4 regions of the Saccharobesus litoralis genome follow, and region 2 is predicted to be linked to each of the others. Evidence: predicted binding sites of a transcription regulator. Region 2 holds the regulator's gene; each other region holds the start of a gene.

Region 1 (3,206 bases), 320 kb from region 2:
AGCTCATATGGTATCTGGCGTCATGCATGTACAGGCGCAACAGACAGTTCAAAAAATAGGATTTAACGATGGATGGCTTAAGCTCAGCGCTTATATTTTTAGCAGCCGCAGTGATTACGGTTCCACTGTTTAACAAATTAAAACTTGGCTCAATTTTGGGCTATTTGGTCGCTGGTGTGGTTATTGGCCCTTCTATGCTTGAGCTCATAGACGACCCAGAAGATATCTTACACTTTGCCGAGTTTGGCGTGATTTTTTTACTGTTTATCATAGGGCTAGAGTTAAACCCAGAAAAACTCTGGCGCATGCGCGATAAAATCATGTTCTCTGGCGGTGGCCAACTCTTTATCACAGCCATTTTAATAACAGGCATTGTTGTGGCTGGTTTTGGCTTTAGTTTTTCGACAGCTGCGGTTATTGGTTTAGCTTTGGCATTATCGTCAACGGCCTTTGCCATTCAATTAATGACTGAGCAACAAGTCTTACGTACGCCACCCGGTCAACATGGTTTTTCCATGTTACTTATGCAAGATCTAGCCGTGATCCCAATTTTACTATTTGTTGGCACTTTGTCCGTAACTGGCGGTAAAGACCCCGTTGCTTGGTGGCAAAGCTTATTAGCTATTATTGCGGTTATCGCTGCTGGTCACTATGTGGTCAATCCCTTATTGCGTATCATTGCCCGCAGTGGCAGCACAGAGGTTATGACTGCCGCCGCGTTATTAATTGTCATGGCGACTGCTGTGGCTATGTATGCCGTCGGTTTATCTATGGGCTTAGGTGCCTTTGTCGCCGGTATATTATTAGCCAACTCGAGTTTTCGCCATCAATTAGAAACCGAAGTTAAGCCATTTAAAGGCTTATTACTTGGCTTATTCTTTATTGCTATCGGCATGAATATGAACTTGCAACTGCTAGGCGAAAAACCATTAGCCATGATAGGCGGTGCTATCGCATTAGTGGCGTTAAAAGGTTTAGTCATTTTTGCTGTACTACGATTAAGCAAGCAAAGCCGTACCGATTCAGTTCGCCTTGGTATTATGTTATCGCAAGGCGGGGAATTTGCTTTTGTTGTCATGGCGCAAGCGACAGCCGGCGGCATTCTCGACAAAGAAGTTGCCGCCATGGTTAACCTTATTGTGGGTATTTCAATGGCGTTAACCTCACCATTAATTATTTTACATAGCCTAGGCTTTAACAGTAAAAACGTCCGCCCTATATACGATAGCGAGCCTCACGAAACCGAGCCTCAAATCATGATTGCCGGTTTTGGTCGCTTTGCTCAAATTACTGCGCGGATTTTGGCAGCAAAAAACATCCCGTTTATCGCGCTAGATAAAGACGTAGAGCATATTGAATTTCTTAAAAGGTTTGGTAACAAAGCCTTTTACGGCGATGCAACTCGATTAGACCTATTAAAAAGTGCAGGCATTGCTCACGTCAAAGTTTTGTTTATTGCGGTTAATGACGACCAAGCCATTAAAATTGCTGAAACCGTGCGTAAGCATTATCCTCATATCAAAATTGTCACTCGTGTACAAAACCGTTTTGTGGTCGCCAAATATAATGAATTAGGGGTAACAAGCTGTGTACGTGAAATGTTTGCCAGTGGTCTGCAAGCTGCTGAACAAGTTTTATTAGCTCATGGCTACACCGATACCAAAGCCAAAGAAAGCGTGCGACTGTTTAAACAGCATGATGAAAGCCTGTTGCAAGAAGCCATTGACAATAATTACGACTTGCAAACCATCATTGACCGAGCAGGACAAGGTAAACAAGCGCTAGAATCTATTTTCCGCGACGATAAAACCTTATAATTCACTGCAAGTTTTGCTTCTGTTGCCATAGACAATGGTAACAGTAGCAAAGCTGGGTAATGCTCAACCAAAGCTAAGCTAAGCCAAAGTAAAATTGAATCAAAAATACCTACCGTAAAAATTCTTAGTTAAAACCATTCTGGCACACCTGTTGCTTAGTCCTACATAACTTGATTTGCTCGACCCTAAACGTCAATTTTTTGTGAGGACAGACGATGGAATTAGTAATCACCTTAATGATAGTGCTATTGGTTGTTTCCGCATTGGCTATTCGCTTAACCCAATCAGAAACCCCTTTCCCTTACAAGCGCCGCGAAAGCCTGTTTACTAACTCTGAACGCGCTTTTATGGTTATGCTTGAAAGAGCGGTAGGCGATGAATTTCGCATTGTTAACCGCGTACGTTTAACTGAGTTACTCGATATTCGCCAAGGCACCAAAAAGCGTGTCGCCCAAGCGGCTAAACTAAAAGCCACAGGTAAAGTATTAGACTTTGTCTTACTCGACAAAACCAACTTAACGCCAGTTGCGGCAATTGATTTGGTCAATGCCGAATCTAGCACGGGTTATAAAACTAAACAGGATTGGTACCTTAAAGGCGCATTAGACACGGTAAACTTGCCACACATTCGTATCAAGGTACGTAATGGCTATAAAGCGTCAGAATTACGTGAATGTATTTCAGCCAAGTTAGGGGCAAAAAACAACAAGTTGCGCCCGCTCAATGTACGCAAAGTAAAATCGAAAGGCCCGACTCGTCCTATTCGTCCTTTAGTACAAGCCCATATTAATCAAGCAGTAGCGCAAGACGCTCAACAAGCCGCCGTTGCCTAAACGTTGACATTAGGTCTATATTCAACAAGCCGAGCATTAGAATTGCCCTATTGCTCGGTTTTTTTATATAGTCTTCTCGCTCAGGTCTTATGGTTCATTGTCAGCGCTTACTCTCGACTTTGGCTCCTGCGTCGTTCTAACACCTAAATCCATTTAGGCGACCCCAATCACAAAATAGAGCATATGCTCATGGGGATTCGAAGCTTACCTGCATGGATGCAGGTACCAAAAGTAGGCACTTTAAGCGAGGGGCGAGAGCAGGACGCGGTAGCTTTGACGGCTTTGCTTACATGGATGTAAGTACTTAGGTTTCGTCTGGAACTTGAAACCTGTCCCTAAAACCCGATCGCTTTGACTATAATAAGCTTAAGTTAACTAAATAATATCTAAAGGAATTCTCCATGACCATCGCCATTATTGGAGCTATGCAGCAAGAAATTGAAATACTGCGTCAACAACTCGACAATTGTCAGGAAGACAAGCACGGTCCTGTCACTTTGTTTTGTGGTTTTTTAGCTGGCCACAAAGTGGTACTCGTATTGAGTGGCGTTGGTAA
Region 2 (3,206 bases):
TAGCAAAAGAAAAATGACCAAACTCGTCGCTAAAAATTTAGCCAAAAGATATAAAGCTAGACAAGTCGTACAAAGCGTATCACTTGAAGTAAATTCTGGACAAATTGTCGGGCTACTTGGCCCTAACGGCGCAGGAAAAACAACCACTTTCTACATGATTGTGGGGTTAGTCGCTGCTGATAGCGGAGAAGTATCGCTAGACGACAAAGATATGACTCACTTCCCAATGCATGAAAGGGCAAGATTAGGGGTTGGCTATTTACCGCAAGATTCATCTATTTTTAGAAAATTGACCGTGCGTCAGAACATAATGGCTATTTTAGAAACAAACAAAGCACTAAATAGCCAACAAAGAGAAAATAAACTTGCAGAATTACTACAAGAGTTTCATATTGAACACATAGTCGATAGTTTAGGAATGAGTTTATCGGGTGGAGAAAGACGTCGCGTAGAAATTGCCCGAGCTTTAGCTGCAGACCCTAAATTTATCCTATTAGATGAACCTTTTGCTGGTGTTGATCCTATTTCAGTACTCGATATAAAAAGGATTATTACCCATTTAAAAGACAGAGGTATTGGCGTATTAATTACCGATCATAACGTAAGAGAAACGCTAGATGTTTGCGAAACAGCCTATATTGTTAGCCAAGGTAATCTCATTGCCTCTGGCAAACCGGAAAGTGTGTTAGCAAATAAACAAGTGAGAGAAGTGTATCTTGGCGAACAGTTTACACTTTAATGATGGTAAGCCAGCCTGTAACCGTGGCCAATAAACCGATTAGATAATGAAACAATCGTTACAATTAAAATTTAGCCAACAACTGACCATGACACCTCAGTTGCAACAAGCCATTCGCTTGCTGCAATTGTCGACCTTGGATTTACAACAAGAAATTCAAGATGCGATGGATGCTAATCCTCTGCTTGAACATGAAGAACAAGATAGTTTTGACAGCAACGAAAGCTTAGATTCAATCAAGGAGCCAGAATCTAACCTGCTAAATGGCTATGACGACACGCCAGAGCCTATTGCCGATACCAAACAAGAACTAGAGCGGACAGAAATTCCAGACCAATTAGTCACAGATACCACTTGGGATGACCATCTATCCCAGGGTGCCAGCCCAGCAGCTAAAAGCTCAAGTTATTCTGTTGCAGACGATACAATTTACCAAGGCGAAACCACTGAAACGATCCGTGACCACTTGTATTGGCAAATGGACCTGACCCCATTCTCACCAACCGATCAGGCAATTGCCACCGCAATTATCGATGCGGTAGACGACAGCGGTTATTTAACCGTTAGCGCTGAAGATATATTAGAGAGTATGGGCGATGACGAAGTTGAGCTAGACGAAGTTGAGGCTGTACTGAAACGCATTCAGTTATTTGATCCTATTGGTGTTGCGTCAAGAACCGCGCAAGAATGCTTACTGGTACAACTCAATCAATTTAGCCCAGAGACGCCTTGGCTTAAAGAAACTAAACAAATCATAGCCAATCATATCGACTTACTTGCCAATCGAGATTATCGAACCTTAAGCCGAAAAAGCCGGTTGAAAGAAGATCAACTGCGGGAAGTGATGAAACTCATTCATTCACTCAACCCTCGCCCTGGCAATGCAGTCATCGCGGAGGAAGCACAGTATATTGTCCCGGATGTTTCAGTGCGCAAAGAAAAAGATTCATGGATTGTTGAGCTAAATCCGGAAAGTGTGCCTAAACTTAAAGTAAACCAAGAATATGCTGCATTAAGTCGCACTGCGAAAAATTCAGCGGACACTCAATTTATTCGTTCTCATATGCAAGATGCAAAGTGGTTTATTAAAAGTTTGGAAAGCCGTAACGATACTTTACTCAAGGTCGCAAACTGCATTGTTGAACACCAACAAGGCTTTTTTGAGTATGGTGATGAAGCCATGAAGCCTATGGTGTTAAACGATATTGCCGAAGCAGTTGAAATGCATGAGTCGACAATTTCACGTGTGACTACACAAAAATACATGCACACGCCGCGCGGTATTTTTGAACTAAAATATTTCTTTTCCAGCCATGTCAGCACTGAGAATGGCGGCGAATGTTCATCTACCGCTATTCGCGCATTGATTAAAAAATTAGTAGCCGCTGAAAACCCAGCTAAACCGCTAAGTGACAGTAAAATCACCGACCTGTTAGCTGAACAAGGTATTCAAGTCGCTCGCCGTACCATAGCTAAGTACCGAGAAGCTTTGTCGATTCCACCATCAAACCAACGTAAGAGCCTACTTTAGGGCTCGCAACCATAGAAGGAAAAGCCTATGCAAATCAACTTAACTGGCCGCCATGTAGAAGTGACCGAGGCTTTAAAAACGTATGTCGACACAAAGTTTGCAAAACTAGAGCGACATTTTGATCATATAAACAATGTATATGTTATCCTAAGCGTGGAAAAGTTAGTGCAAAAAGCGGAAGCGACTTTGCATATTAACGGCGGAGAGATATTTGCCACGTCCGATCACCAGGATATGTATGCAGCGCTTGATTCATTAATTGACAAGCTCGACAGGCAAGTAATCAAACATAAAGAAAAATTAAAGAGTCATTAATCTGCTCAATGGAAATTGAACAACTAATCACTCCGGACTGCGTATTTTGCGCAGTTCCGGCTAAAAGCAAAAAAAGAATCCTTCAAGTTATTAGCCAATATGCGGCTAAACAGCTAGGGCAAACTGAAATACAAGAACAAGACATACTTGATGCCTTGCTAGCACGTGAAAAACTCGGCAGCACAGGTATAGGTCAAGGTATTGCCTTACCTCATGGTCGTCTTAATTGTAATAAAAGTTTAGCTTTGTTGTTAACCTCAGACGAAGCCATTGACTATGACGCGATAGACAATGCCCCAGTCAAAGTTTTCTTCGCATTACTTGCCCCTGAGTCTGAATGCCAAGACCACTTAAAGTCACTAGCACTAATAGCCGAAAAACTATCTGATAAAACTGTACTTAAAAGTGTGAAAAACGCTATAACCAATCAAGAGTTATACCAAGCAATCACTAATTAAGTTTGTTGTTAAGTTTATGGCAAGTTAAGTTCATGACTATAAATAGCTGAAAATAGTGGTATATTCTACTTGCTTATTTCAATAGGTTGTTAGTTTTAAGGAAAAACGATGTTACAGCTAGTCATTTTCACTGGTCGCTCAGGATCAGGTAAAACCGCTGCGT
Region 3 (3,206 bases), 410 kb from region 2:
TTTTAGTCCGTCATCTTCTTCACGGTACGGCCATTGAATACCACGAGCGGCTTCAATTTTATCGTAGGTCATACCTGAAATATTTAAGGTTCTGTCATTGCCGTAGGCATTGTCGCCTTTAGACAAATGTTTCATCTCTTCAAATGCACCTTCAGGTGTTTCAGGGAAGGTGATCTTTTGGCCATTTTCAAAGCGCTTAGCCATTTGATTGAAGATCCAGAAATCCGGTTTTGAATCAGCATATGAAGGCAATACGTTACGAATTAAGTTAACGCGACGCTCAGTATTGGTGTGACAACCTTCTTTTTCAGCCCATACTGAGGCAGGGAAGTAACAGTGCGAATACTGGTTCATTTCGACGTCTTCATAGACATCCTGTACCACTAACCATTCAAGTTTTTCCAATGCTTTACGAATACGCGGTGTATCTGGCATGGATGTCATTGGGTTAGTTGCCACTATCCATAAACCTTTAATTTCACCAGTTTCAATCGCTGGGAAAATATCAGTTTGTGCTAGACCACGGGCTTTCGGGAAGAACTCAGGATCAATCCCCCAGTAATCCGCGATTTCTTGGCGGTGATTTTCGTTTTCTAATAAACGATAGCCTGGTAAGCCTGAACAAGAAGACCACTCACGTGTACCCATTGCATTACATTGGCCAGTAATAGATAAGCTAGTACCGCCTGGCTTACCGATATTACCTGTGATCAAGTTAAGGTTATTAATGTTAACTACACCGTCAGAGCCATGGGTACTTTGGTTAATACCCATAGTCCAAATACTCATAGCAGCAGGTGCTTTAGCATATAAGCGTGCAACGGTACGAATTTTGTCTTCTGAAATACCACAAACGTGCTGGGCTTTTTCTGGTGCATATTCACCAGTCGCTAGCAGCTTTTCGATTTCATCAAAACCTTGGGTATTCGCCGCAATATAGTCTTTATCCTGCAAACCTTCGTTAATAATCACGTGCAACATAGAGTTGATAAGTACACAGTCAGTACCCGGAGTGATAGGCAAATGAATATCAGCAAATTGGGCTAACATGGTGACGCGTGGGTCAACAACAATTAAAGGGAACTTACGTTTTTCTAATGCTTCTTTTAAACGCCAGTAAATAATTGGATGCTGCTCAGGCAAGTTTGAACCAAACGCCATTAAACAATGGGTATGTTCAAAATCTTCATAACAACCAGGAGGGCCATCAGCACCGAATGAGCGTTTATAACCACTTACCGCAGATGCCATACATAATGTGGTGTTACCGTCGTAGTTATTAGTACCAATACAACCACGGGCTAATTTACCTAAAGTGTAAAACTCTTCTGTTAGTAATTGACCAGTAGAAACAATCGCAAATGAATCACGCCCGTATTTACCTTGGATCTCTTTAATTTTTTCAGCGGTTTTATCAAACGCTTGATCCCAAGATACAGGTTTAAATTCTTCAAAATATTTATCACGTAATAGAGGCTTGGTACCGCGACCTGGTGATTCAAAAAGCTCGTGCTCTAACAAGCCTTTGATACATAATTTACCACGGTTAACATCGGCACCGGCGTGACCACGAGTTGTCACGATGCGGTTTTCTTCAGATAGACCGATTTCAATAGCACAGCCGGTAGAACAGTAATTACAGGTAGTGTATTTCCATTCTTTTACTTTTTTATCCGGGATGACGATAGGTTTGCGTTTTTTACGACCAAATAACATAAGAGCCTCATTAAGCACTTATATCTAAGCTCCACTTCAGGTGACAGCATGTAAATTAGATTTGGGACACCTGAATATAATGAAGACATTTTCTTCATTAGGAGCAGACGCCGTTGTCTTACTTTAAGCTTGTCAAACCTACGAACACATTGTGTGTTGGGGGAGCGTAGATATCTCAACTAGTTTTTCCAGATACTGTCTAAGCAAAAAGTGTTCCAATAGATAGCTAATGTTCAATAAATGTAAACAATAATATTGGTATCGCACTAAAAGCCCAGTAGGACGGCGGTAAGAGCCATACACATTATATTACCTTGTTGTATTAACAGTGTGCGGATTTTTACAGAATATTTTGGTGCACCATGATGATGCACTAATTAGGTGCGTAATTTGGATGTATTTGCATAAAAGTGTGCATTTGCACACATTGCGAGTGTGCACCAACAAAGGTGTACGTTGGTATTAGCAGGTCGGATCACCATAAAAACCCTTACCGTTTAAGGGATTTAAATAATTTTAAGTTTATTTTTTCATGTTGGCACTATGTTTGCTTTTATCTTGCCGAGTATTTAATGCAACGACGTTTAAATACCGATTTAGTTACGATGAAGTAAACGTTAGGAGAGTATAGCAACATGTCAACTACCATTAAGCTAGATAAATCATCTACTTCAGCTTATGGGGCTGTGTCATTGGTCGGGGCAGGACCAGGTGACGCTGATCTTCTAACGGTCAAAGCACTTAAGTCCATTCAATCTGCCGATATTATTGTATACGACAATTTGGTAAGTGCTGATATTCGAGCATTATTTCCAAGCAGTGCTTTAGCTTTATATGTAGGTAAAGCTAAAGGGCAGCATTATCTTACCCAAGACGAAATCAACAACTTACTTATCGATCGCGCTCAGCAAGGCTACAGTATTTGTCGTTTAAAAGGCGGCGATCCATTTGTCTTTGGGCGTGGCGGCGAAGAAATGCTAGCGCTTAAACAAGCCGGTATTGAAGTTGAAATTGTACCGGGCATTACGGCGGGTATCGGAGCTGCTGCTTATTCAGGTATTCCTGTTACTCATCGCGGAATTTCACAAGGTTGTACCTTTGTTACAGCCCATGGTGAGAAAAGTCTTGATCTAGATTGGGCAGCACTGGCTCATTTAGATCATACTCTGGTTTTTTATATGGGTTTGAGTAAATTGCCAATGATTACTGGCCAGTTGACTCAAAATGGCTTATCTCCTGACACCCCCGCTGCTTTAATCGAGCGTGGATGCCAACAGAGTCAGCGTACATTTACAACAACCCTCGCTAAACTCAGTGACACAGCTTTAGAAAACAAATTACAGTCTCCTTCACTTGTAGTGGTGGGACATGTGGTTTCTTTAGCCGAGCCTATGCACTGGTTTGGAACTACGTTTAATAATTCAACATCATCGGCATTCGAATTTGAAGCTTCAGCCGATATGCAGTTGTCAGCCTAGCGGAGAAAGAAA
Region 4 (3,206 bases), 920 kb from region 2:
CACAAACTCGCTTGATATGGCCATTACAGGTAACGGCTTTTTTGCAGTAACCCCTGATTTAGAGTCACGTGAGATGACATTTTCACGTGCTGGTAACTTTAAGCTTGATGACGATAATTTTGTAGTGACAAACTCGGGTAATTATTTACAAGTTTACCCAGTTAATGAAGATGGTACGTCACAGGGTGTTAGTTTAAGTACTACATCACCATTACGTATTCCGGATTCGGCGGGTATTCCAGTCGCAACTACAGAAATTGGCATGACGATGAACTTGGATGCTCGTCAAACGGGTTTAGATCCGACATTGTTTAACCCTAATGATGACACAACGTTCCATGCGCGTTCTTCAACGACGGTTTATGACTCATTAGGTGATTCACATATTGTCACTACCTATTATGTTAAAGATGCAGGTTCAGCAGCAGTTGGTGAGAACCGTTGGGTTGTCTTTATGTCAATGGATACTGACGGGTCAGGAAATCCAATTCCAGTAGATTTAACAGGTACTGCTACAGATACCACATCTGATGTTTCGACTGCAGCTGCTCCGCAAGCGGCTGCTGGTACTACTTCTACTGGTACAACAGCATCACCTACGGGGTACTCAGCTGGAGATGGCAATTTCGTAGGGGTTCCCGTAACATTTGATTCAGCTGGATTAGTGAGTCATGTCAATGGTTACGATGTAGCAAATGCTCAACCACCATTTATTACCACTCAAGCTCTAGGAGACGATAACAACGCCGCCACTGCTGACGCTAATGCATTAACTAACGGCGCAGATGGTACGCAAACTATCACGTTAAGTTTTACTGATCCTGTGCAATTTGCATCTGAGTTTGAAGTCACGGCGTTAGAGCAAAATGGTGCGACGGTGGGTCGATTAACTGGGGTATCAATTAACGAAACTGGTCTGGTATCAGCTAACTACAGTAATGGTGAAGTCGACTTTTTAGGTCGAGTTGCCTTAGTGCGCTTTGCGAATAACCAAGGTCTGCAACAGGTAGGTAATGCCAGTTGGAAAGAAACGATTCAATCCGGTGAGCCGCTAGCGGGTGAGGCCGGTACAGGTACCTTTGGTGAAGTGGTTTCTTCTGCTTTGGAGCAATCTAACGTAGACATTACCAAAGAACTGGTTGACTTAATTACTGCGCAAAAAGCATTCCAAGCGAACTCGCGGGCGCTAGATGTAAATAGTCAGTTACAACAGAATATCCTACAGATCCGATAGTGCTTAATACTTAAAAAACTATCGGCTGTAGCAAAAAATTTAGTTTGGGTGTGTTTTACCTCTCACACTCAAACTATCCCTTACTACTACCCCAGCAAAGCCTTCACTCTACTAGCATTCATGCTTTTAGTTTGGAGGCTTTTATCTTTATCCATTCGTTAAAAACAGGCTCTAACACAACTTGGCGTATTAACAAGTCTCTCTGTGTGAATTGACTATAACTGACTTTTCAATTGTCTAAGGTTCTGTTTTCATTTTTATTTTATATAAATCATTTTAACTTATTGAAAAATAACGATAAAAAATAAATTTACAATTGGCACGCCTGATGCATTGTTAAACAGAGTAGTAATAACGTCAATTTTTTAACGGCAGGTGAACTATGGACAAAATGCTTTATTTAGCCATGAGTGGCGCTAAGCAGAACATGCTTGGTGTCTCAATGCACGCCAACAATTTAGCCAATAGCAAAACCATAGGCTTTAAAGCTGACCTTGAGCAAGCGCGTAGTATGCAAGCGTTTGGCGAAGGTTTGCCATCGCGAGTTTTTTCGATGACAGAAAGCCCAGGTCAAAATATGTCGGGTGGTGCTTTGATCACAACAGGCCGTGAATTAGATATCGCGTTGCAAGGGCAAGGCTGGTTCGCGGTTCAAGACAATACAGGTAACGAAGCCTACACGCGAGAAGGTAACTTGAGTATTACGCCAGAAGGTTTGTTAACTACAGCTCGGGGTAACCCTATTATGGGAGAAGGTGGGCCAATACTGTTGCCGGTTCCGGTCGAAAAAGTTCATATCGGTACTGATGGTAGTGTAGTTGTTAGACCGCAAGGGGCTCCTACTAATTTTGTTGAAGTGGTTGACCGCATAAAAGTGGTTGAAATGAACAATGATAATAAGCTTGATAAAGGGACTGACGGCTTATTTAGACCATCTGAATTAAATGCGTTTGGTCAATGTGGATTTTGTGAGTTGTCACCTAATGTCAAAATTATTAATGGTGCGCTTGAAGCCAGTAATGTGAATCCAGTAAGTGAAATGATTTCGATGATCAGTCTGCAAAAGCAATTTGAGATCCAAAGCAAACTGATGAAGGAAGCTAAGCAGATGGATACTAAGTCAGATATGTTGATGCGCGTTTTCTAACCTAGTCTTTTCGCTCAGGTTTTATGGTTTATTGTCAGCGCTTGCTCGCCCCAATCACATAATAGAGCATATGCTCATGGGGGCTCGAAGCTTGCCTGCATGGATGCAGGTAAGGGGCGTTAGCAGGACGCGGTAGCTTTGACAGCTTCCCCTAAAACCCGATCGCTTTGACTAAAGTTGTTTTTTTGACGTTATTAATTAAAGAATTTTATTTGTGAGGAGTCGATTATGCATCCGGCACTGTGGATAAGTAAAACAGGGTTAGACGCCCAACAAACCGATATTGCAGTTATTTCAAATAACCTAGCGAATGCCAGCACTGTAGGCTTTAAAAAAGGTCGCGCTATTTTTGAAGATTTGCTTTATCAAAATATTAATCAACCTGGTGGGCGTTCGTCGCAAGATACCGAATTACCTAATGGTTTAATGTTAGGTGCGGGCGCGAAAGTGACTGCGACGCAAAAAAACTTCTCGCAAGGCAACATGTTAAGTACTGAAAACTCATTGGATGTCATGATCCAAGGTCGAGGTTTTTTTGAAGTATTACAACCCGACGGCACCATTGCCTATACCCGCAATGGCCAGTTCTCCATTAATGAAAATGGTGAGTTAGTGACATCGGGCGCTGGCTTTTTATTACAGCCCAATATTGCTATTCCACAAGACGCGCAATCCATTACGATTTCGCAAGACGGCGAAGTGTCGGTTAAGCAGCAAGGCAATGCCGACAATACCGTTGTTGGCCAAATTACAGTATCTGATTTTATTAATCCGTCGGGTTTGCAACCTGTAGGGCAAAACCTTTATACCGAAACTGCTGTCAGT

Evidence for each region. The regulator sigma-54, encoded in region 2, starts transcription at its own class of promoters, with help from an activator protein. The targets are predictions, from matches to a motif close to GTTGGCACGNNNNTNGNNT.
Region 1: C2869_RS19155 (DUF2726 domain-containing protein) is a predicted target of sigma-54. The motif match lies at 1,956-1,974, and genes of this name have one in related genera.
Region 3: C2869_RS18780 (molybdopterin oxidoreductase family protein) is a predicted target of sigma-54. The motif match lies at 1,918-1,936, and genes of this name have one in related genera.
Region 4: C2869_RS16670 (flagellar basal body rod protein FlgF) is a predicted target of sigma-54. The motif match lies at 1,550-1,568, and genes of this name have one in related genera.

The regions. Positions count from the first base shown of each region.
Region 1 covers NZ_CP026604.1:5,073,742-5,076,947, forward strand. Annotated here, with positions in the region: gene C2869_RS19150 (monovalent cation:proton antiporter-2 (CPA2) family protein) at 69-1,817, shown strand; gene C2869_RS19155 (DUF2726 domain-containing protein) at 2,033-2,650, shown strand; gene mtnN (5'-methylthioadenosine/S-adenosylhomocysteine nucleosidase) at 3,052-3,206, shown strand, end outside.
Region 2 covers NZ_CP026604.1:5,396,113-5,399,318, forward strand. Annotated here, with positions in the region: gene lptA (lipopolysaccharide transport periplasmic protein LptA) at 1-17, shown strand, start outside; gene lptB (LPS export ABC transporter ATP-binding protein) at 14-739, shown strand; gene C2869_RS20625 (RNA polymerase factor sigma-54) at 786-2,270, shown strand; gene hpf (ribosome hibernation promoting factor) at 2,298-2,585, shown strand; gene ptsN (PTS IIA-like nitrogen regulatory protein PtsN) at 2,594-3,043, shown strand; gene rapZ (RNase adapter RapZ) at 3,152-3,206, shown strand, end outside.
Region 3 covers NZ_CP026604.1:4,981,272-4,984,477, reverse strand. Annotated here, with positions in the region: gene C2869_RS18780 (molybdopterin oxidoreductase family protein) at 1-1,716, opposite strand, end outside; gene cobA (uroporphyrinogen-III C-methyltransferase) at 2,352-3,194, shown strand.
Region 4 covers NZ_CP026604.1:4,481,047-4,484,252, reverse strand. Annotated here, with positions in the region: gene flgE (flagellar hook protein FlgE) at 1-1,234, shown strand, start outside; gene C2869_RS16670 (flagellar basal body rod protein FlgF) at 1,617-2,381, shown strand; gene flgG (flagellar basal-body rod protein FlgG) at 2,610-3,206, shown strand, end outside.